4 regions of the Rhizobium sp. YTUHZ044 genome follow, and region 1 is predicted to be linked to each of the others. Evidence: predicted binding sites of a transcription regulator. Region 1 holds the regulator's gene; each other region holds the start of a gene.
What was found. Region 1 encodes LexA, which represses DNA repair genes until DNA is damaged. Its sites were predicted from a motif close to TGTTCNNNNTGTGTTCNG; they were not measured.
Positions count from the first base shown of each region.

Region 2: NL154_RS13520 (ribonuclease T2 family protein) is a predicted target of LexA. The motif match lies at 5,702-5,719, and genes of this name have one in related genera.
Region 3: dnaE (DNA polymerase III subunit alpha) is a predicted target of LexA. The motif match lies at 4,280-4,297, and genes of this name have one in related genera.
Region 4: NL154_RS20825 (ImuA family protein) is a predicted target of LexA. The motif match lies at 4,834-4,851, and genes of this name have one in related genera.

Region 1 is NZ_CP101426.1:1,783,709-1,791,797, reverse strand. Features, by position in the region: gene pdhA (pyruvate dehydrogenase (acetyl-transferring) E1 component subunit alpha) at 1-91, opposite strand, end outside; gene NL154_RS08900 (FtsB family cell division protein) at 237-557, opposite strand; gene eno (phosphopyruvate hydratase) at 693-1,967, opposite strand; gene kdsA (3-deoxy-8-phosphooctulonate synthase) at 2,109-2,954, opposite strand; gene NL154_RS08885 (VOC family protein) at 2,951-3,847, opposite strand; gene lexA (transcriptional repressor LexA) at 4,043-4,762, shown strand; gene NL154_RS08875 (ComEC/Rec2 family competence protein) at 4,743-7,175, opposite strand; gene gltA (citrate synthase) at 7,466-8,089, shown strand, end outside.
Region 2 is NZ_CP101426.1:2,704,153-2,712,241, forward strand. Features, by position in the region: gene NL154_RS13500 (DMT family transporter) at 1-647, shown strand, start outside; gene metF (methylenetetrahydrofolate reductase [NAD(P)H]) at 1,107-2,009, opposite strand; gene NL154_RS13510 (ArsR/SmtB family transcription factor) at 2,011-3,036, opposite strand; gene ettA (energy-dependent translational throttle protein EttA) at 3,200-4,849, opposite strand; gene NL154_RS13520 (ribonuclease T2 family protein) at 4,947-5,687, opposite strand; gene NL154_RS13525 (alpha/beta fold hydrolase) at 5,945-6,874, shown strand; gene NL154_RS13530 (DMT family transporter) at 6,892-7,848, shown strand; gene NL154_RS13535 (CaiB/BaiF CoA transferase family protein) at 7,866-8,089, shown strand, end outside.
Region 3 is NZ_CP101426.1:1,468,371-1,476,459, reverse strand. Features, by position in the region: gene NL154_RS07260 (L,D-transpeptidase family protein) at 1-488, shown strand, start outside; gene dnaE (DNA polymerase III subunit alpha) at 545-4,042, opposite strand; gene NL154_RS07250 (DUF5680 domain-containing protein) at 4,559-5,023, shown strand; gene NL154_RS07245 (ABC transporter ATP-binding protein) at 5,029-5,712, opposite strand; gene NL154_RS07240 (lipoprotein-releasing ABC transporter permease subunit) at 5,727-7,031, opposite strand; gene proS (proline--tRNA ligase) at 7,047-8,089, opposite strand, start outside.
Region 4 is NZ_CP101426.1:4,253,557-4,261,645, forward strand. Features, by position in the region: gene NL154_RS20815 (error-prone DNA polymerase) at 1-2,401, opposite strand, end outside; gene NL154_RS20820 (Y-family DNA polymerase) at 2,398-3,816, opposite strand; gene NL154_RS20825 (ImuA family protein) at 3,857-4,813, opposite strand; gene NL154_RS20830 (metallopeptidase family protein) at 4,976-5,413, shown strand; gene NL154_RS20835 (DUF1737 domain-containing protein) at 5,437-5,643, opposite strand; gene NL154_RS20840 (HpcH/HpaI aldolase/citrate lyase family protein) at 5,643-6,548, opposite strand; gene NL154_RS20845 (hypothetical protein) at 6,662-6,895, shown strand; gene NL154_RS20850 (VOC family protein) at 7,002-7,421, shown strand; gene leuD (3-isopropylmalate dehydratase small subunit) at 7,659-8,089, shown strand, end outside.

The DNA.
Region 1 (8,089 bases):
AGTCGGCTACCGGGCCTCCATTCGATGCTTTGGCTGCTGGTTTTGCTGCAGTTTTGCGGCTGGAAACGGTCGCGGTCTTTCGCGGCGCCATTCAACCCTCCCTATGGGTTTGTCGTTTCTCGGTGGCGCGTACCATAGGGAAGAAATATGACCACAGCAATGCCATAATTGCATGGCTCGTATTCGGCGCTAAATCATTGAAAACAAATCTGGAATTCCAATTAACCCGATTTCGGTTAATTGGAATAATGGTTGAAAATGACGATCTCGTCCGCGCGCGACATATTCAGCTGATATCGCGCCTTTTCGTCCAACATATCCTTGTCGAGCGAGCCATCACTCAGCAGCGCGACCTGGCTTTCCAGATGTTCGCGCTTCGCCTTAAGGACGGCAAGCTCCCTTTCGCGCGCGACGCGCTGACGCTCGAACGTCTCCGTCGCCCGCAGGCCATAATCGCCATGGATGCAATGATAACCGAAATAGGAAAGGAAGGCGACCGTCATGGCCGGAATGACGAAGCGGCCGAGCTTTCTCTTCTTATGATGCTTTGTCCACATACACGCATGCTCTTGAACGCATTACCAATTCGCTCAGCATAACGCGCAGAGATTAACCGTTCATTGACCGTAGAAAGCGCGCACGAAAAAACCCGCGCCGGGAGGCGCGGGTCGAGCCGTTGAAAATCGGAACGATCAGCCTTTGATGATCGAGCGGCCGGCATACTGGGCCTGGGGGCCGAGGCCTTCCTCGATGCGGATCAGCTGATTGTACTTGGCGAGACGGTCGGAACGCGACAGCGAACCGGTCTTGATCTGGCCGCAGTTGGTGGCAACGGCAAGATCGGCGATGGTCGAATCTTCGGTTTCGCCGGAGCGGTGCGACATGACCGCGGTATAGGCCGCCTTATGCGCCGTGTTGACGGCGTCGAGGGTTTCCGTCAGCGAGCCGATCTGGTTGACCTTGACGAGGATCGAGTTGGCGACGCCCATGCGGATGCCGTCGCGAAGGCGGGCGGAGTTGGTGACGAAGAGATCGTCGCCGACGAGCTGGGTCTTCTTGCCGATCAGATCGGTCAGCGCCTTCCAGCCGTCCCAGTCGTCTTCGGCCATGCCGTCCTCGATCGAGATGATCGGGTATTTGCCGGCGAGCTCGGCGAGATATTCGGCCATGGCGCCCGATTCGAGCGTACGGCCTTCCCCTTCGAGAACATACTTGCCGTCCTTGAAGAATTCCGTCGAGGCGCAGTCGAGGCCGAGGCACATGTCGTCGCCCGGCTTGTAGCCGGCTTTCTCGATCGACTTCATGATGAAATCCAGGGCTTCGGGCGCGCTCTTCAGGCCGGGGGCGAAGCCGCCTTCGTCACCGACATTGGTGTTGTGGCCCTGCGCGGCAAGCTCCTTTCGAAGCGTATGGAAGACTTCCGACCCCATACGCACGGCGTCGGCGATCGAATCGGCGCCGACCGGCAGGATCATGAATTCCTGGAAGTCGATCGGATTGTCGGCATGGGCGCCGCCGTTGATGATGTTCATCATCGGCACCGGCAGGAGGCTGGCGGAAGCGCCGCCGACGTAGCGGTAAAGCGGCAGGCCGGATGCCTGGGCGGCAGCCTTGGCGACGGCGAGCGAGACGCCGAGGATGGCGTTGGCGCCGAGGCGCGACTTGTTCGGCGTGCCGTCGAGCTCGATCATGATGTTGTCGATCTGAATCTGGTTTTCGGCGTCGATGCCGCCGATCGCGTCGAAGATTTCGGTGTTGGCGGCCTCGACCGCCTTTTCGACGCCCTTGCCGAGATAGCGCTTGCCGCCGTCGCGCAGCTCGACCGCCTCATGCGCGCCCGTCGAGGCGCCCGAGGGAACGGCCGCGCGGCCCATGCTGCCGTCTTCGAGATAGACGTCGACTTCGACGGTGGGGTTGCCACGGCTATCGAGGATCTCGCGGGCGATGATATCGGTGATTGCAGTCATGGGTTCTTCCTGCTCGGTGGGTGATAAGTCGTTCGAAGCCTGTCATAATCGAAGGCGTGCAAATTACAATGCCGCAATTTCCGGCCTCCGAACCAGCATTCCGTCGTGGCCTAAACCACGAACATGTCAGCTTGTTGAACGTCAGGACTTGGCGATCGCATCGAAGGCAAGCAGCTTCTCGAGCAGTCGCGGCATGTCCTTGAGATAAACCATATTCGGGCCATCGGACGGCGCGTTGTCGGGGTCCTGATGGGTTTCGAGGAAGACGCCGGCAATTCCCGTCGCCACTGCCGCGCGCGCCAGCGTTTCCACGAACTCGCGCTGGCCGCCGGAGGAATCGCCCTGCCCGCCCGGCTGAGCGACGGAATGCGTCGCGTCGAAGATGACGGGAGCGCCCATCGCCGCCATAATCGGCAGCGAGCGCATGTCGGAGACCAGCGTATTGTAGCCGAAGGAAGCGCCACGCTCGCACAAGAGCACATTCGGATTGCCGCTGGCGTTGAGCTTCTTCAGGACGTTCTTCATGTCCCAGGGGGCGAGGAACTGGCCCTTCTTGACATTGACGGCACGGCCGGTCCTTGCGGCGGCGATCAGTAGGTCGGTCTGACGGCAGAGGAAGGCCGGGATCTGCAGGACATCGACCACCTTGGCCACCTCGGCGCATTGCTCGGCCGTATGGACGTCGGTTATGACCGGAAAGCCGAATTCCTTCTTGAGGTCGGCAAAGACCTCCATGCCCTTTTCCAGGCCGATGCCGCGCTCGGCCGAGAGCGAGGTGCGGTTGGCCTTGTCGAAGGAGCTTTTGTAGACAAGACCCATGCCAAGCTTTGCGCAAAGCTCCTTCAGCGTGCCGGCGACCATGAAGGCGTGGTCCCGGCTCTCCATCTGACAGGGGCCGGCAATCAGCGACAGGCGGGCGGTATTGGAAAAGGTGACCTGACCTTCGCCTTCGCCGATCCTGACTTCGGAATTCGTGTCGGTGCTCATCGTGTTTCCTCGAAGGCGAAGAGCGCACCCTGCCCGGGCGTAGACTTCACCAGAATGCGATTGTTCTTGCGCGTGAATGTGATCCCGTTAGCACCCAAATGCGCTTCTGTCACGGCAAGATCGGCGACGGTGAAGAGGATTACCCGGCCGCGCAGACCACGATCGGCGGATGAGACGGCAAGCTCGAAATAGGCCTCCAGCCCTTCGGGCGTCATCAGGCTGATCTTCGCATTTGATGCCGCGATATTCACGCCGAAACCGGTTTTCTCCGCCGCCGCCTGCCCTATCGCAAGCCCGACGAAGGCGGCGAATGCCGCCGGGTCCGGCGCACAAAGCGCGATCTCGGCAATGCCGATCACGCCATTGGCATGCGTCTCCAGCGCGGCGCGATCTGTCGGGAAGGAATTGATGCGCTGGCAGGTAAAGAGAAAGAAATCGGGTGCGCGCAGATCAGCTGCAAAGGCCAGCTTGAAGCTGCCGACGGTCTCCGAACCATCCGGCATCCGCATCGGCCGGCTGAATTGCAACATCTCGCCGGCGCTCGCGCCGTTGCTGACGAAGCGCTTATGATCGAGGCCGGCATCCTCGCTGAGGAAGGCCAGCGCAGACAATCCCTCCTCGCCGCAGCGGAAGCGGAAGGCGCGATTGCGGGCGATGAAGACATTGCCGTGGCGGGCCGCTGCCTCGCTCTCCTCGACGCTCGCCACGCCAAGCGGCTCCAGATAGGTCTTGTCGGCGAAAAAGACGCAGGCATTCTCCGTTCCGAAGGGATGGCGCCCATCGGCGGCGACGGTGAAACCGAGCTTGCCGAGCCTCTCACGCGCCAGATCGATATTGACCACCGGCAGCACGACGTGATCCAGCGGATGCGACTTGGCGGAATGCGCGTTCATGATATCCTCCTGAAAGGGGCAAAGATGTGCGACAGCCCCTCCCCGAATGCAAGCGATGTGCGCCAATCCCGTCGAATGAAATTAAAAATCTCGACGAGTTGGCCCGAAGTTTTACGGAAATTTAGCTACTTGCGGAACACATATGGAACATATAGTGTCTGTTCTGGATTTGTTTCAATCAGGGGTCTGACGTCGATGCTCACGCGCAAACAACAGGAGCTTCTCCTTTTCATTCATGAGCGCATGAAGGAATCCGGCGTCCCTCCCTCCTTCGACGAAATGAAGGATGCCCTGGATCTCGCCTCGAAATCCGGCATTCACCGCCTGATCACGGCGCTCGAGGAGCGCGGCTTCATTCGCCGCCTACCGAATCGCGCCCGGGCGCTTGAAGTGATCAAGCTTCCGGAGGCCTATAACCCCAGCCTGCAACAGCGCCGCGGTTTTTCGCCGAGCGTCATCGAGGGCAGCCTCGGCAAACCCCAGCCGGTCGCCGCCCCCGCTGCCGCAAAGCCGGTCGCCGACAACGGCAACTCTGTCTCCGTGCCGGTCATGGGAAGAATCGCCGCCGGCGTTCCGATCTCGGCGATCCAGAACAACACGCATGACATCGTCATTCCCGCGGACATGCTTGGCTCCGGTGAGCACTACGCGCTGGAGGTCAAGGGCGATTCGATGATCGACGCCGGCATCTTCGACGGCGACACCGTGATCATCCGCAACGGCAGCACCGCAAGTCCCGGCGACATCGTCGTTGCCCTCGTCGACGACGAGGAAGCAACGCTGAAACGCTTCCGCCGGAAGGGCGCCTCGATCGCGTTGGAAGCCGCCAACCCGGCTTACGAGACCCGGATTTTCGGGCCGGACCGCGTCAAGGTGCAGGGCAAGCTCGTCGGCCTCATTCGCCGTTATCACTGACAGCAGCCGGACCGGATTCGGTAAAACTGTCTTTGCGCCAATCATAGGCGCGATGGCGCATCCATGGCCGCGATAGCGCCTCGAATGCGGTTGCGACCTGCAGGCCGGCATCGGCGAAGCGCAATTCGACGGAACCGGTCCTGCGGAGCGTCTCGCCGGTGAAGAGCGTCCCGCCTGAACGGCAGCTGTTGAAACGCAGGCGGACCGAGGTCACGACGATATCGGCCGTATCGCAGGCCGGGCCGAGATAGGCGGCATTGTCGATGACGGTGACGATATGGCCATTGCCGAGTCGTGATGTGCACCACGCCTTCTTGACGCAGGAAAACCGGTTTGCTTCACCGCCTGCTGCGGCTGCCCGCATCGCTGCGCTCGCTTCGTTCTGCTGATCGCGGGAAAGCCTGACTCGGCGGTCTTCTCCTTCCGGCGGGATAGCCGGACCATCCAGCATCTTCGGTGGAACATGTGTCGGCAGGACCAGCGCTCGCTGCCACTGGTCGAAGATGAAATCCGGCGGGTTTTCACGGTTGGACGCGATTGCCTCAGCCGCAACGACCGCAACCAGACCACCATCCTCCGAAATCACCAGATCCGGCGGGCGGGGAGCCGGCAGCAGCAGTACGGTGAGTGTCGAGACGGCGATGATGGATGTGCCGACATGGCGCAGCCGGGTGCGCAGCAGCGTCAGCAGCAGAAAGCCTGCCACCGCCACTGCGAAATACCAGGCGGGCAAGCGGCCGATGCCGATATCGCCGCCCCAGCCGGACACCGTCTTGGCAACCGCAATCACCAGATCGAGGCCGAATCCGACCACCGTCCAGAGCGGAGCATCCAGCCCGAAGGGCATGAGCAGCATCGCCAGCAGCCCGGCCGGCATGACGATGAAGGAGATGATCGGCATCGTCGCAAGGTTTGCCGGCAGGCCGTAAGCCGTCAGGCGATGAAAATGCTCGATCGAAAACAGGGCGGTGGAAAAACCGCCGATCAGCGAGGTCAGGAAGACGCCGCCGAAGAAACCGGCGACGACAACCACCGGCCTGATGATCGGCAATTTCAGGAAAGCGTTTTCACGGACACGCCTGTCCTTCCACAGCTGATAGCCCGATACCAAAGCCAATGTCGCGGCAAAGGACATCTGAAAGCTCGGTCCCAATACTTCCGAAGGTGAAATGGCGATGATGATGAGCGCAGAGAGAACGACATTGCGCAGGCTGATCGACGGCCGATCGAAGAAGACGGCAATCAGCATGATGGTCATCATGATAAAAGCGCGCTCGGCCGAAACCCCGAAACCGGAGATCAGGTAATAGGCGGTGACGGCCATGAGCGCACCGGCGGCGGCGATCTTCTTTGTCGGATAGGCTTGGGCGACGCCGGGAAAGAGGCAGAGCAGCATGCGGAAGCCGACGAAGAAGATGCCGGCCGACAGCGCCATGTTGAGGCCCGAGATCGCGACGATATGGGCAAGGCCGGACTGGCGCAGCGCCTCCGTCGTCGTCTTCGAGATGGCGCGCCGTTCATCCGTCACCAGAGCAGCGGCAAAAGCGCCGGTATCGCCGGGCAGGATCGATCTTATGCGGTCGCCGATGCTGCTGCGCAGCCGGTAGAGCCATTCGAACAGAGCGTCCGACGTCGAGCTGGCCGCCTGCGGGCCCGCCTCCAAGTCGAGTTTCTCCGGCGCACCATAGAAGAAACCGTTGGCACCGATGCCGTCGAAATAGGCACCGAAGGAGAAATCGTTGAGCGCGGGAAGTGCGGGGCCCGCCGGCGGTGTCAGCCGTGCCTTGCCGGTGATGATGTCGCCGATTTCGAAAGGCGCATCGGCGCCCCGGACGATCGCGGTGATGCGTCTCGGCGGCCGTTTCAGCTCCGGAGCCTCGGTGCCTGTGACGGCAAGAATGTAGCGCCAGCGCCCGCGGCCGTCCCCTTCCCGCCGTTCGACACGGCCGGTCACCGTCGTCGTCACGGATGAATCGAGGATCACCGTCGAAGCCCGCCAGCTCTCAAACTGAGCCGAGAGCATGCCGCCGGCGAAAAGTGCCAGCGCCATCAAACTTGCGCGCAAGGCCGGTCGGCTGGGACCGGTGAGGAAAACCGCCGCCGCCGACACCAGCAAGCAGAGCAGCGATGGAACGAGGGGCAAATCCGATGCCGCAAGAAACCAGAAGGCCGAGCCGGCTCCGAGGAAGACCGGCGAGAACAGCAGCATTCGGCCATAATCGGCCTCTTCGCCCAGCATGCAGGCTCCGGCAGGCAGCGATTGCCGGGCGGCGGCCAGCAGCCGATGACGCAACGGGGTCTGCGACTGCGTCCTTACCGATTGAGTCACCACCGCAGGCGCAGGAAAATTCGGCGGATCGGCAAGGCCGGCGCCCACTTGCGGCCGCAATTCGGCTGTCGTCTGTTCCTGCATGCGCCGCCCAAAATGACCCCGCGAAGTCGCCAGAATGCAACCTTCACGCAAATCCGGCAAGAATAATCGGTTGAAATACGAAGGAAAAACCAAAGGAGCAAAAGGCAAGTCGAATCATCGGCTTCCGTTATGCGTGCGGCTCATCGCTGCGGTGCCTAAAAGGTGATGCCGCAATGCACAAAATGCCATCACGGTAACTTGGCATTAGCGTCACGATCATATAGCTATCGGAAAGGACGCTTAACCCCTATGGCGCTTTTGTGGCGCCACCGACATTTCGGAGGATCAGCATGACGGATCAAAGCGCTACAATAAAAATCGGTGACAAATCAGTCGACCTCGCCGTTAAAAGCGGCACGATCGGCCCGAGCGTCATCGACATCGGTGCCCTCTACAAGAACACCGCTTCCTTCACTTACGATCCGGGCTTCACCTCGACCGCATCCTGTGAATCCAAAATCACCTATATCGACGGTGACGAAGGTGTGCTGCTGCACCGCGGCTATCCAATCGAGCAGCTTGCCGAGCACGGCGACTTCCTCGAGGTCTGCTACCTCCTGCTCTACGGCGAACTGCCGACGGCCGCGCAGAAGAAGGACTTCGACTATCGCGTCACGCACCACACGATGGTGCATGAGCAGATGAGCCGCTTCTTCACCGGCTTCCGCCGTGATGCGCATCCGATGGCTGTGATGTGCGGCTGTGTCGGCGCCCTGTCGGCCTTCTATCACGACTCCACAGACATCACCGATCCGCACCAGCGCATGGTCGCCAGCCTGCGCATGATCGCCAAGATGCCGACGCTTGCCGCCATGGCCTACAAGTATCATATCGGCCAGCCCTTCGTTTACCCGAAGAACGACCTCGACTATGCGTCGAACTTCCTGCGCATGTGCTTTGCCGTCCCCTGCGAG
Region 2 (8,089 bases), 920 kb from region 1:
TCTTCTTCGGCCAGACCCGCATCGGCGCCGGCCTTGCGGCGATCCTGAACGCGACGACGCCGATCTGGACGGTGCTCATCGCCAATTACCTCACCTCGGACGAGAAGTTGAGCTCGGCCAAGATCGCAGGCTGCCTCGTGGGTCTCCTCGGGACGATCGTGCTGGTCGGCCCCGGCATCTCCGCCGGCAGCGAAGCCCCGCTCTGGGCGCTGCTGTTTCCGGTGCTCGCCGCCGTCTCCTACGGTTTTGCCGCCACCTACGGCAAGCGTTTCAAGGGCGTCCCTGCCGCGGTCACCGCCGCCGGCCAGTTGACCGCATCCTCACTGATCGCTCTGCCATTGTCGCTGCTGGCCGATCGACCCTGGGCACTGACCATACCGCCGCTCGAAGTGCTGCTTGCCATCCTGGCGCTGGCGCTGCTTTCGACCGCCTTCGCCTATATTCTCTATTTCAGGGTCATCGCGACCGCCGGCGCCACCAACGCCTCGCTCGTCACGCTGCTGGTGCCGCCGAGCGCCATCCTTCTCGGCGTGCTCTTCCTCCGCGAAAGGCTCAGCCTGAGCGAATTCGCCGGCATGGCGTTGATCGGTTTCGGCCTCGTCATCCTCGACGGGCGCGCCTATCGCCTGCTGGCCAAGCCCGCCTGACCTCAGGTTGCATTTTTCGTATGTTTTCAACCAGTTGCGGCTTCGCCAAGTTTCGGGCGCATAGGTAAATTCGCAGTCGCCTGATTTAACGCCGTGTTAAAATGTGTGAAGAAAAATTTTCTCGAAATTATCGTTTCATCTCAAGGCCTTAGGAAAATGATGTTCGACTTGTCCACTGGCCGTTTCGGCAGCGCAGCATAAAATCCGCTTCCCAACCGACATATTTCAGACATAATATCCGACGGCTAGCGCGAGGAGACAGACATGGGACTCACGCAATCCTTGAATGTTCTGTTGGTCAGTGCAGCGTTTGCTTTCGTCTTATCCATGCTCTTCATTTGAGCCGGAATGACGGATGCGGAACGCTGATAGTGCCTAAACTCCCCTGATCAATCCGCCAACGAAAAAGCGCATGTCCCGCCCGACATGCGCTTTTTCACTTTTGAACGTCTGCAAGGATCAGGCGGCGGCTCCCGCGCTCTTTGTCGTTCGGCGGGCAAAGCCGAGATTGTCAAGCACCGCGGAAACCAGCGGCGCGCGATTCATCGTATAGAGATGGAAATCACCGATGCCGCGCCGGACGAGATCCTCGATCTGCTCGGCGGCAACTTCGGCCGCGACCTTCGCCCGGTCCTCGGGCTTATCGTCGAGGCCCGCGAAACGCTCGTCGAGGAAGCCAGGGATGACCGCGCCACAGGCGCCGGCGAAACGCTTCAACTGCGTCAGGTTCTGGATCGGCATGATACCTGGCACGATCGGGATCGAGATGCCGGCGGCGCGCACCCGCTCCAGGTAGCGCTCGAAATTGTCATTGTCGAAGAAGAACTGCGTCAGCGCCCGGTCGGCGCCGTTATCGGCCTTGCGCTTCAGCATGTCGATATCGGCGGCCGTATCACGGCTTTCCGGGTGCTTTTCCGGATAGGCGGAGACCGAAATCTCGAAATCACCGACCGACTTGAGGCCTGCCACCAGTTCTGCCGCATTGGCGTAACCGCCGGGATGCGGCTGATAGGGCGCGCCGACGCCGCCGGGCGCATCACCGCGCAAAGCCACGAAATGCTTTACGCCGACCTTGCGAAACGTATCGATCATATGATGCGTTTCCTCCTTCGTCGCACCAACGCAGGTCAGGTGCGAGGCGGTGGCAAGCGGCGTCTGCGACAGGAAACGCGTAACAGCAGACAGCGTCGGCGCCTTGGTGGTGCCGCCGGCGCCGTAGGTCACCGACACGAAATCCGGATCCCAATCCTGCAGCTTGCTGACAGTATCCCAGAGCTGCCCTTCCATTTCCTCCGATTTCGGCGGAAAAAATTCGAAGGAGATCCCGAAGTTGCGCCCGCGTCCTTCGCTTTTCAAAGCCATGTCATACTCTCCCGGCAAATGTGGGTTCGGCGCCTTCGCTCGTTTGCGAAGCCATGAGGCGCCTCGGATCGCGCGCGAGCCAGACGGTGACCGTCAACCCCTGCCCGCCCTGCTGACCCGGATGAAGATCGACGACCTGCTCGACGTCGAGCCCGGCCTTGCGCAACCAGTCGGACATCGCCTGGTGCGAAAAGCCGAGACGGACATGGGCATGTTCGTCTCTGAGATATTCGAGCGTGTGCGGCGCGAGGTCGATGACCACGAGCCGCCCGCCCGGCCGCAGCATGCGCGCCGCTTCCGCGATCGCAATCTCCGGCTGATCGAAGAAATGCAGCACCTGATGGATCGTCACAAGGTCGAAATCCTGCCCCTCGAACGGAAGGTTCAAGATATCGGCGTGGCGCACCGTCGCCTTGGTGATGCGGGACTTGTCGAGATTGGCGCGCGCCACGCTCAGCATGTCGCGACTGGCGTCGACACCGACAGCACGGCGGTAAAGTCCGGACAGGAGTTCGAGGATGCGGCCGGTGCCGGTGCCGAGATCCAGCAGCGAATCGATCGGCTGGTTGCCGAGGAGCCGAATGACGGCGGCGTCGACCTCCTCATCCGCCGCGTGCAGGCGGCGAAGCTCGTCCCATTCCGCGGCATTGCGGCTGAAATAGGCTTGCGCCCGCTCGGCCCGCTGGCGCTTGACAGCCGAAAGACGCTCGCCGTCACGAAGGATGGTCGGGTCGTTCTCGGAGACATGTTTCAGCAGCGCCCGCACCAGCATGGCCGCCTTGCCGTCCTGCTTGAGGCGAAAATAGGCCCAGGCGCCTTCCTGATAGCGTTCGATCAGTTCGGCCTCGCCGAGCAGCTTCAGGTGGCGGGAGATGCGCGGCTGCGACTGGCCGAGGATTTCAGTAAGATCGGTCACCGTCAGGTCGCCGCCGTCGAGAAGCGCCAGAAGACGCAGACGCGTGGGTTCTCCGGCCGCCTTCAAGACGTCCACCAGCCCATCCAGTCCCAGCTTCAAAGGTTCGCTCATCATTGGCCCAATCAAGATATAAAGATATCTTTATGTGATTTGAAAAGCGGTGGCAAGCGGCAATTCGCACTGTTCGCGAAATTGCCTGCGCAAATTGCGACGGGGTCTGACACGAAAAAGCCCCGGTCGAACCGGGGCTTCGGAAGCAGAAATGAAGCAGGGATCAGCGTGTCAGGCGCTTATGGGCCTGGCTGCCCGGATTGAGCGCATCCGGGCCGAGGCGACGGACCTTGTCCTCCTCATAATCCTCGAAGTTGCCTTCGAACCATTCGACATGGCCCTCGCCCTCAAAAGCCAGGATATGCGTCGCCAGGCGGTCGAGGAACATGCGATCGTGGCTGATGACGATGGCGCAACCGGCAAAATTCTCAAGCGCGTTCTCAAGGGCGCCAAGCGTTTCGGTATCAAGGTCGTTGGTCGGCTCGTCGAGCAGCAGAACGTTGCCGCCGGATTTCAACATCTTGGCGAGGTGAACGCGGTTACGCTGGCCGCCCGAGAGACTGCCGACCTTCTGCTGCTGATCGCCGCCCTTGAAGTTGAAGGCGCCGCAATAAGCACGGGAGTTCATGTCGAACTTGCCGAGCTTGATCACTTCGGCGCCGCCGGAGATTTCTTCCCAGACGGTCTTGTTGGGATCGAGCGCATCGCGGCTCTGGTCGACATAGCTGAGGTGCACGGTTTCGCCGATCCGGATCGTACCACCATCCGGCGTTTCCTGGCCGGTGATCATCTTGAACAGCGTCGTCTTTCCGGCGCCGTTCGGACCGATGATGCCGACAATGCCCCCCGGCGGCAGCTTCAGCGACAGGTCGTTGACCAGCGTGCGGCCGTCGAAGCCCTTGGTGATGCCCTCCATCTCGATGACCACCTGACCGAGGCGCTCGCTCACCGGGATGATGATCTGCGCGTCGCCGGGACGCTGCTTCTCGGCCGCCTCCACCAACTGCTCGTAGGATTTGATACGCGCCTTCGACTTGGCCTGGCGAGCCTTCGGGCTGGAAGCAATCCATTCCTGCTCGCGGCTGATCGCCTTCTGGCGTGATGCCTCTTCGCGGTTTTCCTGCAGCATGCGCTTGGCCTTGGCCTGCAGATAGGCGGAGTAGTTGCCTTCATAAGGGATGCCGCGGCCGCGATCGAGTTCGAGGATCCAGCCGGTGACGTTGTCCAGGAAGTAGCGGTCGTGGGTAATCATCATCACGGCGCCGGGATAGTCGCGCAGGTGCTTTTCGAGCCAGGCGATGGTTTCGGCATCCAGATGGTTGGTCGGTTCGTCGAGCAGCAGCAGATCCGGCTGCGACAGCAGCAGACGGCAGAGCGCGACGCGGCGGCGCTCACCACCGGAAAGATTGGTGACATCGGCATCGCGCGGCGGGCAGCGCAGGGCTTCCATCGCCATCTCGACCTGGCTTTCCAGATCCCAGAGGTTCTGGCTGTCGATGATGTCCTGGAGCTTCGCCCCCTCTTCCGCGGTCTCGTCCGAGTAGTTCATCATCAATTCGTTGTAACGATCGACGATCGCCGTCTTCGCGGCAACACCTTCCATGACGTTCTCGAAAACCGTCTTGGTGGGGTCGAGTTTCGGCTCCTGCTCGAGATAGCCGACCGTGGCACCCTCGGCGAGCCAGGCTTCGCCGGTATACTCCTTGTCCTGGCCGGCGATGATGCGCAGCACAGTGGATTTACCGGCGCCGTTCGGTCCGAGGATGCCGATCTTGGCATCCGGGTAGAAGGAAAGGTGGATGTTCTCCAGGATCTTCTTGTTGCCATAAGCCTTGTTGAGGCCGGACATATGATAGATGAATTGACGTGCCATGCTGCGCTGCTCCGGACGGGAAACTTCGTTTCGTGCCGCTATGTAGGCGAAACAGCGCCTGTGAGCAACGCCGAAACCCGTTTACGCCGGATTCCGGTCAGAAGCCCGCCGCATCGACAACGCCCTCGTCACAGCCGAACGTGGTTTTTCCCGCTCCCTGGATCAGATCGGCAAGGCCCGCGCTTTTTGCCGATGCCGTTCCCGCATCCGCAGACAGGCCGATCGTCAACTCGCTGATCACCCTGACATTGCCGGCTCGCCGGCAGCTCATCTTGACGCGCTCGCCCGCACCCGGCCCGAAGCTCTTGTCGAAAGCAGCCTTGATCGCCTCGGCCTTGACCGCCTTGCCGATATTGGCGGCAAAGAGATCGCGCACGGCCGATGTATTGAGCGCATCCACTAAATGGACGCCGACGCCGAAATAATCCTCAACGCTCATTTTCGTGCAGGTGCCATGCTTTATCCATTCGTGCCGTTCAAGGCCGGACTGGGTGCCGGGCATTGCCTTTGCAAGCGACGCCTGCGTCTCGGCCGAAAGCGCAACCGCGGGCAATGTATCCCATTTGCCGTCCTTGTCGGCAGCCTTCTGGTCCTCACTGACGCCGCAATAATCCTGCCGCATCGGCCACAGGCCGTGCAGCGAGAAATTTGTCGCGTCATGGCGCTCGCCGGTCTGGCTGGCGCATTCGGGCTTCTTCTGGTTCGTCTGGCAGAAGGCGGGCTGCCAGCTCGCAGCAAGAATGAAACGGGTACGGCCATCGGCCTCCTGCGCCACGGCAGCGCCGGCAAGGATCATCGACAAGGCGAACGTAAAGGTACGCAACTGCATGCTGCTCATTTCAACCCCCAAAGAAGAACAATGCAGGAACAGATAAGCACAAAGAGTAAACGGCAGCAACCCTGAATCGCAGCCGTGCCGAAATTTGTTATCGACTGCGCGTCGCCGGAAACAGCTGACTATTGCGGGGACCTCACTGTCTTAGAGTTACGCGAGCACCGTGTCGCACTTATAGTTGCAGCATATTCGCTTAAATCGATTCCGCTTTAAGGAATTATGCAGTAGCGATCTGCTCTGCTGGGGCGGGGAGGATCCGGATGTTTTCTGATACGCAAAGACTCGCGATAGGGGAAGCGTCTCTGGCCTATCACCATGCCGAGGCTACCCACCCGGCGCGCGGCGTCCTGTTGATATCGCACGGCCTGGCGGAGCATTCGAAGCGGTACGGCCGCTTTGCCGCGGCGATGGCGGCGCGCGGCTACCACGTCTATGCCCATGATCACCGCGGCCACGGCGAGACGACGGCGCCCGACGCGCCGATTGGCCACTTCGCCGGCCGGGATGGCGTCGACCGGGTGATCGGCGATGTCCTTGCCGTGCGCGCCCATGCGGCCTCGCGCCATCCCGGCCTGAAGGTGATCCTCTTCGGCCATTCGATGGGCGGCCTCATCGCGCTCAATGCCGCCGTTACCGCTCCGACCGGCTTCGACGCTGTCGCCGTCTGGAATTCGAATTTCGCCGTCGGCCTTGCCGGCAGAGCCGCCCAGGCGATCCTGCTCGCCGAGCGGATGCTGAAGGGCTCCGACGTGCCGAGCGGCCTCTTGCCGAAGCTCACCTTCGGAGCTTGGGGAAAATCGATCCCGGACCGCCGCACCGAGTTCGACTGGCTGTCGCGCCATGCCGATGAAGTCGACAAATATATCGCCGATCCGCTCTGCGGCTTCGATGCTTCGGTCTCGCTCTGGCTCGATCTCTTCGAACTGACGTTTCGCGCACCGCAGAAGCTCCATCTCGACCGGCTGCCGCGCGACATGCCGATCCATCTGGTCGGCGGCGGCGAGGATCCGGCGACGGAGCGTGGAAAAGCCGTCCTCTGGCTGTCAACCCATTTGAAAGCGCAAGGCTTCTCTCGTATCAGCACTCGGATATATCAGGACATGCGGCATGAAACACTGAACGAGATCGACGCCGACGCGGCGACCGCCGCCTTCGCGGACTGGTGCGACCAGGCACTCGCAAGATCCTGAGCCAGAGAGATCCCATCATGAGCAGCACCTCCGCCCGCCCCGCTTCGTCCGCCCCCGAAGTGACGACCGGGCTTGCGCTGATGTTTCTTTCGGTGATGTTCTCGCCGCTCATCGACATCTTCGCCAAGCTTGCCGTCGTCACCGTCCCCTCCGCCGAGATCACCGCCGGCCGCTTCCTCGTGCAAGCGCTCTGCATGCTGCCGATCGTGCTATGGCGGCGCAGCTTTACCGATTTCTCGTGGCGCCAGAGCCTGTTCCACGCCATCCGCGGCTTCGTCATCACCGTCTCGATGATCTCCTTCGTCACCACGCTGAAATATATGGCGGTCGCCGACGCGATCGCGATCTTCTTTATCGAGCCGATCATCGTGACGATCCTCGGCGGCATTTTCCTCGAGGAGACGATCGGCTGGCGGCGCTATACCGCCTGCGGCGTCGGCTTCTTCGGGGCGATGCTGATCATCCAGCCCAGTTTCGAGGAGGTCGGCTACATCGCGCTCCTGCCTGTCGTCAGCGCGCTCTGCGTTGCGATCTTCGTGTTGATGACCCGCGTCCTCTCGCACCGGGAGGACCCCTGGTCGATGCAGTTCCAGATGGGCATCTGGGGCTTGCTCTTCTGCGCTTTCCTGCTTTTTGTCGGCGAAGGACGCGGCTCCGATCTCTTCGATCCCGTCATGCCTGCAGGCAGCGCCTGGTTCTACGTGGCCGGCGTCGGCGCCATGGCCGCGATCGCTGGCATCCTCGGCGTCTATGCCTTTCGTGCGGCACCGGCGTCGACGCTGGCGCCGCTGCAATATTTCGAGATCGTTTCGGCAACGATCTTCGCCTGGCTTGTTTTCGGCGATTTTCCGGATGCGATCAAATGGCTCGGCATCACGATCATCATGGCGTCGGGCTTCTACATCCTCTGGCGCGAGCGCCGCTTTGCTTCAAAGCCGGTATCCGATACATCTGAGGTGACGCTGGCGCCGTAGACACCGACGGGAGGAACATGACCGAGACCGCGACGAACATGCCGCCGCTTGCCGGCATCCGGGTGATCGAGCTTGCCCGCGTGCTCGCCGGCCCCTGGGCGGGCCAGATGCTTGCCGATCTCGGCGCCGACGTCATCAAGGTGGAAAATCCCGACGGTGGCGACGACACCCGCCAATGGGGCCCGCCCTTCGTCGAAGGTGCCGACGGCGAAAATCTCTCGGCCGCCTATTACCACGCCGC
Region 3 (8,089 bases), 320 kb from region 1:
TCAAGATGCTGCGGCCGGCGGAATTTGCCGGCGACAGGAGCCTGGTCTCCGACAGACTTCTCACATCGGTCTATTCCGCCGCCGGCAAGGGTGAACCGCCGAACGGCGTCATCATGGTGCGCCAGGCCTTCAGGCCGATCTTCGAGGCCCCGATGACGATCGCCGATCCGGGCTTAGCACTCGGCACGCATTTCTTCACGCTGCATGCCGTCGATGAACATGCCGGCACGGCGGATTGGCTGGGCATCACGCTCGAGAACAATCTCTCCCGCGAGACGATGAAGCGGCTCGGGATCACCAATCAGGAAAGTTCGATCGTCACAGGCAGGCCGATCGCCCGTTCGCTGAGCCGCATCACGATCCCCGACGAAACACGCCGCAGGATCGACGCGCTGATCGCGCCCGGCTCGACGTTGACGATCTCCGATACCGGCCTTGGTCGCGAAACCGGTGAGGGCACGGATTTCATCACGATCACCCGCGGGTGATGAGATCAACCGGGCTGATCACGATCGACCGGGTTGATTACGATCAACTGGGTTGATCAGACAAGCTCGACGTCGACGACGCCGGGCGCGGCGCGAAGAGCGGCAGCAATCTCCGGAGTGATGCGGTATTTCTCCGACAGCGCCACTTCCACCTCGCGTTTGCCGTCCTCCTTGATGACGATGAAGGAAACGAGACCGTCGCCCTTGGCGTTCAGATGGCCGGCGACCATCTTCAGCGGCCCGGAATCTCTGATATAGACGCGCAGCGCCTTCTGCATCTGGAGCGACTTTTCCTCCAGCGACTGGATCGTCTGGATACGCAGACCGATGCCCTCCGGCCGCTCCTCACCGGTCGCGGTCAGCAGGAAGGATTTCCCGGACTCGAGCACGTCGCGATACTGGTTCAGCATCTCCGAAAACAGCACCGCCTCGAACTGGCCCGAGGAATCGGAAAAGACGATGATGCCCATCTTGTTGCCGGTGCGGGTCTTGCGCTCCTGCTTGGAGATGACGGTTCCGGCAAGGCGCGCATTGGCAGCCCCCTGCTTGATCGCCTGAGAAAACTCGGCAAAGGTCTGCACACGCATCTTCTGCAGGATGTTGTTGTAGGAATCGAGCGGGTGGGCCGTCAGATAGAAGCCCAGCACCTGGAATTCCTTGAGCAGACGCTCCGATGCCAGCCAGGGTGAATAGGGCGGCAAGGAGATCTTCTCCGGACCTGAGTTTAGTGCGCTGCCAAAAATGTCCGATTGACCGCTCAGCTTGTTTTCCTGGGCGCGCTGGGCATAACCGAGGATGCGGTCGAGGCCGGCGGCCAGCTGGGCGCGGTCCGTGCCAAAACAATCGAAGGCGCCGGCATAGATCAGGCTTTCGAGCACGCGGCGGTTCACCTGGCGCGGATCGATGCGCAGGCAGAAATCCTCGATGCTGGCAAAAGGCTTGTCGCCACGCACCTCGACGATGTGGTCGACGGCGGATTCGCCGACCCCTTTGAGGGCAGCCAGCGCATAGTAGATACGATTGTCGCCGGTCTCGAAATGGCGGAAGGAGGTCTGCACCGAAGGCGCGATCACCTCGATGCCGAGCCGCTTGGCGTCCTGTCGGAAATCATTGACCTTTTCCGTGTTGGACATGTCGAGCGTCATCGAGGCGGCGAGGAATTCGACCGGATAGTGCGCCTTCATGTAGGCCGTCTGGTAGGAGACGATGGCGTAGGCGGCGGCGTGCGACTTGTTGAAGCCGTAGTTTGCGAACTTCGCCAGGAGTTCGAAGATGTTGTCGGCTTGCGGCTTGGATACGCCGTTCTTGACGGCGCCGACGACGAAGCGTTCCCGCTGCTGGTCCATCTCCGCCTTGATCTTTTTACCCATGGCGCGGCGCAGAAGGTCGGCTTCGCCAAGCGAATAGCCCGACAGGACCTGGGCGATCTGCATCACCTGTTCCTGGTAGACAATGACGCCCTGCGTTTCCTTGAGCAGGTGGTCGATCATCGGATGGATCGATTCCAGCTCTTCGTCGCCGTGCTTGCGGGCATTGTAGGTCGGGATGTTCTCCATCGGGCCCGGGCGGTAAAGCGCCACCAGCGCGATGATATCCTCGATGCAGTCCGGCTTCATGCCGATCAGCGCCTTGCGCATGCCGGCACTTTCCACCTGGAACACGCCAACCGTCTCGCCGCGCGACAGCATCTCGTAGGTCGGCTTGTCGTCAAGAGGAATGGCCGCAAGATCGACTTTGATGCCGCGCTTGGCGACGAAATCGACGGCGACCTTCAGCACAGTCAGTGTCTTCAGACCGAGGAAGTCGAATTTGACGAGGCCGGCCTGCTCCACCCACTTCATGTTGAACTGGGTAACCGGCATGTCGGAGCGCGGATCGCGATACATCGGCACCAGCTTGGACAGCGGCCGGTCGCCGATGACGATGCCGGCGGCATGCGTCGAGGCGTGGCGATAAAGCCCTTCGATCTTCTGGGCGATGTCGAGCAAACGCGCCACCACCGGTTCTTTCGCCGCCTCCTCCTGCAGCTTCGGCTCCTCTTCGATCGCCTTTGAGAGTGGCGTCGGATTGGCGGGATTGTTCGGCACGAGTTTGCAGATTTTGTCGACCTGGCCGTAAGGCATTTCCAGCACGCGTCCGACGTCGCGAAGGGCGGCGCGCGCCTGCAGTGAACCGAAGGTGATGATCTGCGCCACCTGCTCGCGGCCATATTTCGCCTGGACGTAGCGGATCACCTCTTCGCGGCGGTCCTGGCAGAAGTCGATGTCGAAGTCAGGCATCGAGACGCGTTCCGGATTGAGGAAGCGCTCGAACAGCAGCGAAAACCTGAGCGGATCGACGTCGGTGATCGTCAAGGCATAGGCGACCAGCGAACCCGCGCCCGAGCCACGACCGGGACCGACGGGAATATCATGTTGCTTGGCCCATTTGATGAAGTCGGAAACGATCAGGAAGTAACCTGGGAAGCGCATGCGCTCGATGACGCCGAGCTCGAATTCCAGCCGCTCGCGATAATCCTTTTCCTCGTAACCGGGCGACATGCCGAGGGTCGAAAGCCGCATGTCCAGCCCTTCCACTGCCTGGCGGCGCAATTCGCCTGCCTCGGCGCGTTCCGCCTCCTCGGCATCGTCGGTGGCGCCCGTGAAACGCGGCAGAATCGGCTTTCGCGTTTTCAGCACGAAGGAGCAGCGCCTGGCGATCTCGATTGTGTTCTCAAGCGCTTCCGGCAGGTCGGAAAAGAGCTTGGCCATCTCGGCCCGGCTCTTCAGGTAGTGATCCGGAGTCAGGCGAAAACGGCTATCGTCGGAGACGATGGCGTTATGCGCAACCGCCATCAGCGCATCATGGGCGTCGTAATCGTCGCGGGTCGGAAAGAAGGCTTCGTTGGTGGCGACGAGCGGCAGGTCATGCGTGTAAGCAAGCCTGACGATCTTCTGTTCGTGCCGCCTGTCGTAGGTGCCGTGCCGCTGCAGCTCGACATAGAGTCTGTCGCCGAAGAGACGCTTCAGCGTGAGCAGCCGGGCTTCCGCCTGGGCGTGGTGACCTTCCCTGACAGCCGCGTCGACCGGCCCGGTCACCGCGCCGGTCAAGGCGATCAGCCCTTCCGTGCCTGCCTCTTCCAGCCAGGAAGCTCTGATATGAATGGCCTGGTTGCTATCGCCGCCGAGATAGGCGCGGCTGACGAGATCGACCAGCCTTTCGTAACCAGCCTCCGTCGCGGCAAGAAGAACGATCGACGGAAGCTTGATCAGGGCCGGCTGACCGCCGCGCTTTTCGCTTTCCAATCCGTCTTCCATGTCGATCGAAACCTGGCAGCCGATGATCGGCTGCAGGCCCTCGTCCATTGCCTTCTGGGAGAATTCAAGGGCGACGAAGAGATTATTGGTGTCGGTAATGGCGATCGCCGGCTGACTGTCGCCGGTCGCCTTGTAGAGGATCTTCTTCAGAGGCAGCGCGCCCTCAAGAAGCGAATAGGCGGAGTGGACCCTCAGGTGGATGAAGCCCGGCGTGCCGCCGGTCGCCTCACCCATTGAACCCTTTTCCGTCTCCGCCATGATATGCCTTCCCAATCAGCCGAAATGAATCGGATGCATTGTCGGCATTGAGGGCGATGATGTCCAGAAGAAGACCCGCGTGTGCACCGCATGACTGCCATGCGATCCCCTGAAAACTTTAGATCGCGATGACGATAAGCGAGAAGCTGGCAACGAACATTGCGATGGAGGTGAATGCTGCGATATCACGGATCATGTCAGTCATCTGGCTCTCCTTTACTCGTTATGTTTTCACTTTGTTCCATCTATGTTCCGGTGTCAACAGGAATCTTTTCCTTCGCGCTTGCGTTTGAAAGATGCGGGTTCCGTGCTGCGAATCGAACAGCTTCAGCGCTGGCTTTGAACATGCTCCGCGCGACCGGCCCGACATCGCCTGCCGAACGGATCCATACAGCGCATCCGATGTCTGATGCACCTGCCCCAAGGCGATCGAGCAATGCTCGGCGCCTTTTGTACTTCTTATGTTCTCTGTCTTCTGCTATTTCCGTATCAGATGAGACAGGGAGGAAGATGATCATGCTCGACACCGCGGTGCTGAACGACTTCATCGTAGAGGCGAAAGCCGCGACCTATGTCGGCGGCGGTGTGCCTCGCCCGCCCTGCCGGCCGGGTGCCCATGATATCGGCTACTTCAGCGGCGACTGGCGTTATCTGGACAGCTATTTCGGCGGCACCGATTTCGCCGGACAGGAAGTGGTTTGGTTTACCGGCGAACCCGTCTGGGCGATGAATTATTTCGGCTGCGTCGTCGCGTCCGATCTCATCGACGGCAGAGCCGCCGGGACCGTGATCAAGGCGGCGCTGTCGGCAATGTATCGGGAGGGCCGCTTTCTCGGCGGAATGGAATTCGATCATCCGTTCGGCCGCTATGTCGACCGCAGCGAAGGCGGCTGCGAGCGATTCAGTGGCCATGAATGCATCATGGTCGCCGGGCGGAAGGCTTATGTGCTCGATTACCGCGGCGGGCTGGTCGTCCCGTAGTCGAGCTAGAAGTCGACGACCTTGCCATCGGAGATCGTGACGCGCCGATCCATGCGGCCGGCGAGTTCGTGATTGTGAGTGGCGATGAGGGCAGCAAGGCCAGATTGGCGCACCAGCGCCTCCAGCGCATCGAAGACGTAGCTTGCCGTTTCCGGATCCAGATTGCCGGTCGGCTCGTCGGCAAGAAGCAGCGTCGGCGCATTGGCGACGGCGCGGGCGATCGCGACACGCTGCTGTTCGCCTCCTGAAAGCTCGGCCGGGCGATGCGAACCGCGATGGCCGATGCGCATATAGTCGAGGAGCTGACCGGCTCGCTCCTGGGCTTCCTTCCAGGACAGACCGGCGATCAGCTGCGGCATCATGATGTTCTCAAGCGCCGAAAATTCCGGCAGGAGATGGTGGAACTGGTAGACGAAGCCGATCTCGCGGCGGCGGATCGCCGTGCGCTTCTCGTCGGAAAGACCGTCACAGGCATGGCCGTTGATGGTGACTTCGCCGCCATCCGGATGCTCGAGCAGGCCTGCCACATGCAGCAGCGTCGACTTGCCCGTGCCGGAGGGGGCGACGAGGGCGACGATCTCCCCTTTCGACAGCGAGAAATCTGCTCCCTTCAAGATCGTGAGCAGCGTATCACCCTGCCCGTAATGGCGCTCGACGCCGGTAAGCTTGAGGACGACGTTGCGGTTCATGAATGCGGCATTCCTTATTCGTAGCGCAGGGCCTGCACCGGATCGAGCCTGGAGGCGCGCCATGCCGGGAAGATGGTGGCGATGAAGGAGAGGCTGAGCGCCATGACGACCACCGAGATCGTTTCGCTGATATCCATCTCGGCCGGCAGCTGGCTGAGGAAATAGACCTGGGGATTGAAAATCACGGTGCCGGATATCCAGGAGAAGAACTGGCGGATGGATTCGATATTGACGCAGACGAGAACGCCGAGCAGCACACCGGCAAGAGTACCGACGATGCCGATCGCCGCCCCGGTCATGAAGAAGATGCGCATGATGGCGCCGGCGCTGGCGCCCATGGTGCGCAGGATGGCGATATCGCTGCCTTTGTCCTTCACCAGCATGATGAGGCCGGAGATGATGTTCAGCGCCGCCACCAGCACGATCAGCGTCAGGATCATGAACATGACGTTGCGCTCGACTTGCAGCGCCGAAAAGAAGGTCTGGTTGCGCTGGCGCCAGTCAGTGAGGTTGATCTGACGGCCTGCCGCTTCCTCCACTTTGGGCTTCAGAGCATCGATATCGTCGGGGTGATCGACGAAAAGCTCGATCGACTGCACCAGCCCCTCGGCATTGAAATAAAGCTGCGCCTCCTCGAGCGGCATGAAGATGATCGAGGAATCATATTCGGACATGCCGATCTCGAACAGCCCGGAGATCTTGTAGGACTTGACGCGCGGGCTGACGCCCATCGGCGTAATGTCACCATCCGGTGACGTCAGCGTAATCAGGTCGCCGACGCGCAGGCCGAGCTGGTCGGCCATGCGGGTGCCGATCAACACGCCTTGGCCGGAAGCAAAACCCACCATGTCGCCCGGGTTAATATGCTCAGAAACCGCTTTGAGTTTGGTCAGATCTTCCGCGCGGACACCGCGCACCAGCGCACCGGTGCTGCCGCCAGCCTGGGCGGAGGCGAGCACCTGGCCTTCGACCAGCGGCAGCGCCATCTTGACGCCGGGCACGGCGGCGAGCCTGCTGGCGAGATCCGCATAATCAGTGAAAGGTCCGTCGACCGGCTGCACGATCATATGACCGTTGATGCCGAGGATGCGCGAGACGAGTTCGGTGCGAAAGCCGTTCATGACGGCCATGACGATGATCAGCGTCGCAACGCCGAGCATGATGCCGACGAAGGAAAAGCCGGCGATGACCGAGATGAAGGCCTCCTTGCGGCGGGCGCGCAGATAACGCCACGCCACGAGGCGCTCAAAGGTGGAAAATGGCTTGCCAGCCGGACCCAAGCCGGATTTTGAACTCCGGTCCACTGCTGCCTCTGCCATTTCGCCTCCGTTTCCTTAAGCCACGAACCTGTTGATCGCCGCTTCGATGGTCATCGTTTCACGGGCGCCGGTCTTGCGGTCCTTCACTTCGACCTCGCCGTTCGCGACCGCACGCGGCCCGGCGATGATCTGGACAGGTACGCCGATCAGGTCGGCCGTCGCGAATTTCGTGCCGGCCCGGTCGTCGGTATCGTCATAGAGCACATCCTTGCCGGCCTTTTTCAGCGCGGCGTAGATCAGCTCGCAAGTATCGTCGCAGGCCTCATCGCCCACCTTCATGTTGATGACGACGACATCGAAGGGTGCGACCGATGCCGGCCAGATGATTCCGTTCTCATCATGCGATGCTTCGATGATGGCGGGAACAAGGCGTGTCGGACCGATACCGTAGGAACCCATGTGGACGAAATGTTCCTTGCCATCCGGTCCTTGCACTTTCGCGCCCATGGGCTCGGAATATTTCGTGCCAAAGTAAAAGATATGGCCAACCTCGATGCCGCGAGCGGAAAGGCGCTCGGCTTCGGGAACGGCGTTGAAGGCAGCCTCGTCGTGCATTTCCGAGGTGGCCGCATAGAGCGAGGTCCACTTGTCGAAGATCGCCTTCAGGCCTTCGACGCTGTCGAAATCGGTGTTTTCGCCGGGAATATCGAAACCGACGAAGTCCTTATGGCAGAAGACCTCGGATTCCCCGGTATCGGCGAGGATGATGAATTCATGGCTGAGATTGCCGCCGATCGGGCCGGTATCCGCGCGCATCGGGATGGCGCGAAGGCCAAGCCGATCGAATGTTCTGAGATAGGCGGCGAACATCTTATTATAGGAATGCTCCGCCCCTTCGCGCGTCAAATCGAAGGAATAAGCGTCCTTCATCATGAATTCGCGCGAGCGCATGGTGCCGAAGCGAGGCCGGATCTCGTCACGGAACTTCAGCTGGATGTGATAGAGATTGAGCGGCAGGTCCTTGTAGGATTTGACGGAGGAGCGGAAAATATCCGTCACCATCTCCTCGTTGGTGGGGCCGTAGAGCATCGGCCGGTCCTGGCGGTCCTTGATACGCA
Region 4 (8,089 bases), 2.2 Mb from region 1:
CCGGCGCGTAGAAGCCCATCGGCTGCGAATTGAGCATGGCAGCGCAAAAGACGTCTGGATAATAGGCCTTGACCCAGGACGAGGCATAGACCAGCAGGGCGAAGGAAGCCGCATGGCTTTCCGGAAAGCCATATTCGCCGAAGCCTTCGATCTGGCTGAAGCAGCGTTCGGCAAAGTCCCTCGGATAGCCTCTGCGGGTCATACCATTAATCAGATCATCCTTGAACGCGTTGACCTTTCCCAACCGCTTGAAGGTCGCCATCGAGCGGCGCAGGCGGTCGGCCTTGGCAGGCGAGAAGCCCGCCGCCGTAATCGCGATCTGCATCGCCTGTTCCTGAAACAGTGGCACGCCGAGCGTCCGCTTGAGGATCGGGATCATCTCGTCTTTCGGATAGTCGATCTTGAAACCTGGAGAATGCGACTGCTCCCGCCGCGTCAGGTAGGGATGGACCATATTGCCCTGAATCGGCCCCGGGCGGACGATTGCCACTTCAATCACGAGATCATAGAATCGGCGCGGCTTCAGCCGGGGCAGCATGCTCATCTGCGCCCTGCTTTCGATCTGAAAGACGCCCAGCGTGTCGGCCCGGCACATCATGTCATAAACCGGTACGCCCTCGTCTCCGTGTTCCCTGTTGCCGAGATCGGCAAGGGTTTTCTTCACGTCATAATGCAGTTCGAGCAGCGAGAAAGCCTTTCTGAGACAGGTCAGCATTCCGAGAGCCAGAACATCGACCTTCAGGATCTTGACGTTGTCGAGATCGTCCTTGTCCCATTCGATCATATAGCGATCCGGCATCGCCGTCTTCATGATCGGCACGACTTCATCGAGCCGATCCCGGGTGATGACGAAGCCGCCGACATGCTGGGTCAGGTGACGCGGAAATCCGAGGAGTTCGGACGCATAGCGCAGAACGTTTGATGTCACCGGATCCGAAATATCGAGCCCAGCCGCCTTGGCATCCCGCTCCGACAGATTATCCTCCGACCAGCCCCAGACCAGGCTGCTGATCGCCGCCTGGACGTCCTCCGAAAGCCCGAAGGCCTTGGAGACCTCGCGGCCGGCGGAACGAGTGCGATAGGTGGTGACGCCAGCCGTCAGCCCGGCATGCTCCTTGGTATATTTTCTGTAGATGTGCTGGATGACTTCTTCGCGGCGGTCATGCTCGAAATCCACATCGATGTCAGGCGGCTCGTCGCGATCCATCGAGATGAAGCGGTCGAAAAGCAGTGTGCTTTTGGTCGGATCGACTTCCGTGATCTCGAGGCAATAGCAGATGACCGAGTTGGCTGCAGAACCGCGGCCCTGGCACAAAATCTTCAATTCATAACGCGCATGCTGGATGAGCTTGTGGACCGTCAGGAAATAAGGCTCGTATTTCTTCTCCCGGATGAGATCGAGTTCATAGTCGATCTGGGTCTGGATTTGAGCAGGAACGCCATCCGGATAGCGCTTCTTAGCGCCCTCTTTCGTCAGACGTTCGAGGGTTTCATAAGGCGTCTCGCCGGGATCGTTTTCCGGCGGGTAATTGTGTTTCAGCTCATTGAGCGAAAACGAAAGCCTGCCGAAGAATGTCCCGGTATTGGCGATCGCCTCCGGATAATCGCGAAACAGCCGGGCCATTTCACGTGGGCCCTTGAGATAACGCTCGGCATTCGGAGCAAGAAGAAAACCTGCTTCGGCGATCGGAACATGCTCGCGGATCGAAATGACGATATCGGAAAGGGGTCGGCGATCCGTATGGTGATAGAGCGGCTGGTTGGTCGCGATGACAGCAATGCGGTGGCGGGCGGCGATTACGGAAAGTGCCGCGAAAACCTGCCTGTCGCGGCCATCATAGGCAGGCGCCAGCGCCACGTGAAACGCCTTGCCGAAACGGTTCTGGAACCGGGCGAGACAGGCTTCCAATTCCTGTTGGGCGACAGGCTCGACGGCAGCCGCCTGGCCGGGAACGAGGGCCAGCATCATCTCGTCCCCCCATTCCATGATATCCGCCTCGTAAAGCAGGCAGGATCCCTTTTCCGCTCTCAAATTTCCCGCACTCAGCAAACGGCAGAGATGCGCCCACCCTCGCCTGTTCTCAGGATAAGCAAGGATATCAGGCGTTCCGTCTGAAAAAACGAGACGGGCGCCCGGCTGAATCCGGATTGGATCGAGAATCTTCTCTTCCTCTCTGCCGTCGAGGTTCTTCTCGTGCCTTCTTCTGAATTTCTCTTCGATCTCCTGCGCCTGCGCATGCGCCCGGACGACGCCGGCAACCGAATTCCGGTCGGCGATTCCAAGACCGGAAAGTTTCAGCGCCGCGGCCTGCACCACCATTTCCTCAGGTTTCGAAGCACCCTCCAGAAAGGAGAAATTGGTGCGGGCGCCGATCTCGAAAAATGCAGGCGCCGCGCTCATGCGAAAATCCCGTGCATAAACCAGCGCGGCGGCGGCTCTTCACCGTAAAAGCCTTCGCGGTAAATCCAGAAACGATGCCCGGCATTGTCCTCGACACGGAAATAGTCACGCGTTTTGGCGTCGGCGCCATCGATCCACCACTCCATTGCAAGCCGTTCCGGGCCTTCGCTGCGCAGAACCTGATGCTGCATGCGGCGCCACCGAAAACTTTGCGGCGGCCCTTCCGGAACTTCGGCGAGCAAGGCCTCCACCGGTTCCGGTCGGGCAAAAAGCCTCAGAGGCCGCTCGCTGCGAGCGGCGGAAAGACGGCTTCCCTCGCTCCTGCGATGCGCCGGAAAACTCTCCATGAGTGGGGTTATGATAACCGCACGCTCCGGCACATGGCTTTCACGGAGCTGAAAGCTTTGGAGACAGTCTGCGCCAAGGCGAGCCGAGACGCGGTCGATGAAAGCTGCAAGGGAGATCTCTCTTTGCCGCCCGCCGTCGAAATCGCCCTGCGTTCCTTCGAAGGGCTCATGGCGCACGACATTCAGCCGCAGGATCTCGAAACCATATCCGGCATCGAGATCGTCATGAATTGCCTGCAGACGCTGGGAAAAAAGATCCGCGATCCGCTTCGGCTCCCTGAGCGGCCGTGAAGCGCCGACCGAAATCCGGAAAACCCGGCCATCGACCCGAAACAGCACGAGTTCGAAGACGCGGCCGCCGGCGCCGCGGGCTTCCAGGGAGGGTTTCAGCGACACGGCGATCTGGCCGGCAAGGACGAGAATATCCTCTTCGGTGCCGATCGGCTCGGCCAGCCGCCGCTCGGCCGAAAGGCTCGCAACCGGCAGGCGCGGCGAAATCGGTTCCTCATCATGTCCGAGCGCCTGATCGAGCCGCAATAGCAGGCTTGCCCCGAAACGGCGGGTCAACGGCGCCCGCGGCGCATTCATGACATCGCCGATATATTTCAGCCCGAGCTTCTTCAGCGATGCCACGGTGTCTTCGTTCAGCCGAAGCGCGGCGATCGGCAGCGGCGCCAGCATATCCTCCATTTCCTCGTCTTCGATGACGCCGCCATTGCCAAAACGAGCGACGGCCGAGGAAAGGCCGGGCGAAGAGGAGATCGAACCCCGGACGTCGAGCCCCATATGGAAAAGCCTGAGCAGAATATCCTTCAGCAGCGCTCTCTCGCCGCCGAAAAGATGGGCACAGCCGCTAATGTCGAGAAACAGCCCGTCCCGTCCGTCGATCGCCACCAACGGCGTATAGCGGTCGCACCAGTCGGCGATGGCTTCGAGCAGCCGCGCATCGGCGGCCCGATCCTCCTCGACGATATCGAGTTTCGGATGCATGGCGCGCGCTTCCGCGACACCCTGGCCCTTCTTCAGGCCAAGCGCCTCCGCGGCCTCGTCCAGCGCCATCAGCCGCATGGCATTTTCGTGCTTTCCGGCGCAGACGATCGGCGCAGCCTCAGGACGCCCTCTCGAACGCCAGGAGAGGCCCCATTTTCTGCGGGCGATCCTGTCCGTCGAAAGGTGCGGAAAGCTGAGCGCCAGGATACGCTGACCGTTCGTCTGGAGTAAGAGCGTGCCTTGGCTCGTTGATGGGGAAAAACTGACGTTCATGAGGGTTCCACTCCAGAAGAAGGGAGAGCGGAGCCGGGTTGCGGCTCTTCTCCAGGCTGAGATGAAAAACCGGATTGCCGATGCTGCCGGCAAGTCTCGATCCACCCGGCAGAGCCCGCATGCCGGCTGGCGCAGGCTCGGCAAGCAGCCGGAAGGCGGCGCTGCTCGCCTCCTCCTCTCCTGCCTGCCGAAGCAGGAAGAGCGGCCGGCCGGCCGCCTTGGCGCGAAGACCGAGCCGCCGGCTCTCGGTCAGACCGACATGCGCGGGATTGCCCCTGATCTCCAGGATGACCACCGAAAAGGCGCCGCTTTCCAGCGCGGTTTCCGCAAGCCAGAGCGCCTCATCGAGCTTGCGCGGCAAAGCCTGCAGGAAACGCTCAGGCCGCAGGCCGAAATCCTGCAGACCCACCGCATAGGGAAGGCCGGCCTCCATCGTCGAGACCGGATCGCCGATCCAGAGTATTGGCGAACAGTCGCTCGCCTCCTCCTCCACCCGCTGCAGCAGCGTTGCGGCCGCAAGGGCGAACCCACTGGCGGCTCCCGCATCCCGGAAAAGCGCCGAACGGATTTCCGTTATCGCATCGAGCGGCAGCCCGCCCTCCATCGCTTCGTCGAGCGATGTCACCCCAAACGACAAGCGCTGTCTGCGTCCATTCCGTTCCGCATCCTGCCGCCCGGTCTCACCCGAAGCCAGGGCTTCCCGCTCCGCTGCCGCAAGCGCCGGCGCAGGCTTTCCTTCCAGCTTGGCGATGGTTTCGCGGAGCGCAAAAAGCCGCTCGCGCGCCAGGGCGTTCTGCGCCATGGCGTTTACTCCGTCCGTATTGTTCCTGTTATGTTCTTATGGATTCCAGAGAGCTGAAGAAGAGTCAACAACCATTTTCTATGAATTTATTCCTGCCTTTGATTCCGCACTCGAAAATCGGCGGCAAAGGTTCTATATGGGCCCGCAAAGGAAGGAATATTCATGGCCCGCATAGACCTGAGCGATGATTGGCGGGACCGCCATGCGCCGACGATCAGCACTTTCGAGTCGCTGGCCATGGAGGCTTACAGCCATCTACCGGATGAATTCCGCCAACTGACGACCAATCTCACGATCGAGATTGAGGATTTTCCCGATGACGACGTTTTCGAGGATATGGCGCTGGAAACGCCTTTCGACCTGCTCGGCCTTTTCGAAGGCAGGGGAATTTCGGAGCGTTTCACCGTGGAAACCGGCGAAATGCCGAACCGCATTCGCCTCTACCGTCGCCCCATCCTCGATTATTGGGCAGAAAACGACGAGACGCTCGGCGATATCATCACTCACGTCCTGATCCACGAGATCGGCCACCATTTCGGACTGAGCGATGAGGATATGGAGCGGATCGAGGCTAGCGCCGAGGAAGCCGCCGAGCGCTGAAACCGTGCGTTCGGCAGAACGCGCTATTGCTCGGAGAGCTTCATCTCCGGATCGTAATCCTTGCCTTCGACAGTCTTGACGACGGCCTGGCCGCATTGCATCGCGCCGGTTGCGGCATTGAAGGCATAGGTCGGTGGGCCCTCCAGCGACCAGCCCTTGTTGAGGGCGGCGGTGACCTTGTGGCAGAAGGAAGCGTCGTCGGGGCCGGTCAGGAAGCGGTAGAGTTTCATCAGGCGGGCTTTCTTGCAGAAATCAGGCGAGCTTTATGAACCAGAGCTTCGGCCTGGACAAGATGCAGCCGTTCGATCATCCGCCCGTTCGCATTGATGACGTTCAGGCCTTGGGCAGCCGGATCGGCAAAGGCTGATATGATTGCCTGCGCTTCGGCAATCTCCTCGGGGCTCGGGCCGAAATGCCGGTTGGCGGCCGCAATCTGCGCGGGATGGATCAGCATCTTGCCGGCAAAACCCATGGCGCGCCCCTGCCCGCATTCGACATCGAAACCTTCGTCATCCCGGAAATCGTTGAAGACACTGTCGAGCGCATCAAGCCCATAGGCCTTGACCGCCAGAATGACCTGCATCAGCCAAGGCACGAGAAAGCTTCGCCCCGGCTGCGGCAGGACGCCGGTTTCCTTGCGCAGATCATTGAGGCCGACGACCAGGCAATCGAGCCGCGCCCCCAGCATGCAGCCGGCTTCAGCAATCGCTCCGGCATTCAGCACGCCGCGCGGCGTCTCGATCATGGCCCAGATGCGCAACTCCTCCGGGGCATCCGCATCGGCAAGCAGATCGCCGATGTCGGTGATATCCCGAGGCGCGTCCACCTTCGGCAGGAGAACGGCGTCGGGCAACAGCGCCTTGACCAGATCGAGATCTGCCGCCCCGAATCCGGATGACAAAGAATTGATGCGAATGATCCTTTCCTTGCCCTCGAGCGGCGGTCCGGCAAAAAAAGCACGCAGATTTTCCCGCGCATGGCCCTTGTTCTCGGGCGCGACGGAATCCTCCAGATCGAAAATAACCGCATCACAATCAAGGGAACGGCTCTTTTCGAGCGCGCGGAGATTGATGGCTGGCACGCTCAGCACCGAGCGGCGCAGACTTGCGGAGCGGAAAGGTTTGGTTTGGTTCATCATCCATTAGTGCCAAGCTTCGCAAAGCCCGGCAAGACAACAAAAAGCCATGCTTGCCTTGCAGAGAGGAAAAGGAAGGACCACATTCCTTTCTGTAGAAAGGTCTCAAACCCATGCAGAACATTCGCTCCATCTTCTTCATGCTGGCCGGCGCCACCTTCTTTGTCGCCATGCTGCTTCTCACCTTCTCGGTGACGCTTGCTGTCGGCGGCATCCTGACCGTGCTCATGGTCGGACGCGCGCTTTCGATGAAGATGAAGCCCGCTCCGGTCCGCGCCAAGGCAAACAACGGCAAGCCGGAGATGCGCATCTGGAACGACGGTCGCGGCACGATCATCGATCTCTGAGGCCTGCTTTCAAAAAAATTGGCGACACTGTCGCATCATGCTTCCGTGATACGTCTTTGAAGCAGCCGGGCATTCTGCCGGCGCTCAAAAACGATGGAGGACGTGCATGGATACGACGGAAAACAAGCCGGCCAAGTTACCGCCGGTGAAGAATGGCCTGCTGCCCTATCTGACGGTCGACGGCGCGGTGAAGGCCGCGGAATTCTACAAGAAGGCCTTCGGCGCCGAAGAGGCCCACAGGGTACCGGTCGATGAAAGCGGCCGGACGATGCATATTCATCTCTATATCAATGGCAGCTCCCTGATGCTGGCGGATGCCTATCCCGAACACGGCCATCCCTTCAAAGGTCATGAAGGCTTTGCCATCCAGCTTGTCATCGACGATATCGATTTCTGGTGGGATCGTGCGGTGGCCGCCGGCGCCGAAGTCGTCATGCCGGTCGAACTGATGTTCTGGGGTGACCGCTACGGCCAGCTTCGCGACCCGTTCGGCGTGCTCTGGGGCTTGAACGCGCCCGCCAAATAACCGGACGCGTACCGTCGCCAGGTCACGCGAAACGTCGCGTGGCCGCCATTTGAAAGCAGTTCGCGCAATAGTGTGCAGCGGTTTTGCGAGAACGACATGCGGCAGACCAGACCTAAAGCGTAGCAAGCGAATCTGAAAGATCGCGGTACGCTTTAGAAAGATTCTCCTTCATTTCGGCAAAAAACTGGACTAGATGCACATTCAGGAAAGTACATTTGCTGAAATGGAGCATGGGTCATGGATAAATTCGTGAAGCTCACGGGCGTTGCAGCGCCGCTGCCGGTCGTCAACATCGACACCGACATGATCATTCCGAAGGACTATCTGAAGACCATCAAGCGCACGGGTCTCGGCAAGGGCCTTTTCGCCGAAGCCCGCTACAATGAAGACGGCTCCGAAAATCCCGATTTCGTGCTGAACAAGCCAGCCTATCGCGATGCCAAGATCCTTGTCGCCGGCGACAATTTCGGCTGCGGTTCCTCGCGCGAGCACGCTCCCTGGGCGCTGCTCGATTTCGGCATTCGCTGTGTGATCTCCACCAGCTTCGCCGACATTTTCTACAACAACTGCTTCAAGAACGGCATCCTGCCGATCAAGGTCAGCCAGGAAGACCTCGACAAGCTGATGGACGACGCCTCGCGCGGCTCCAACGCCATCCTGACGGTCGA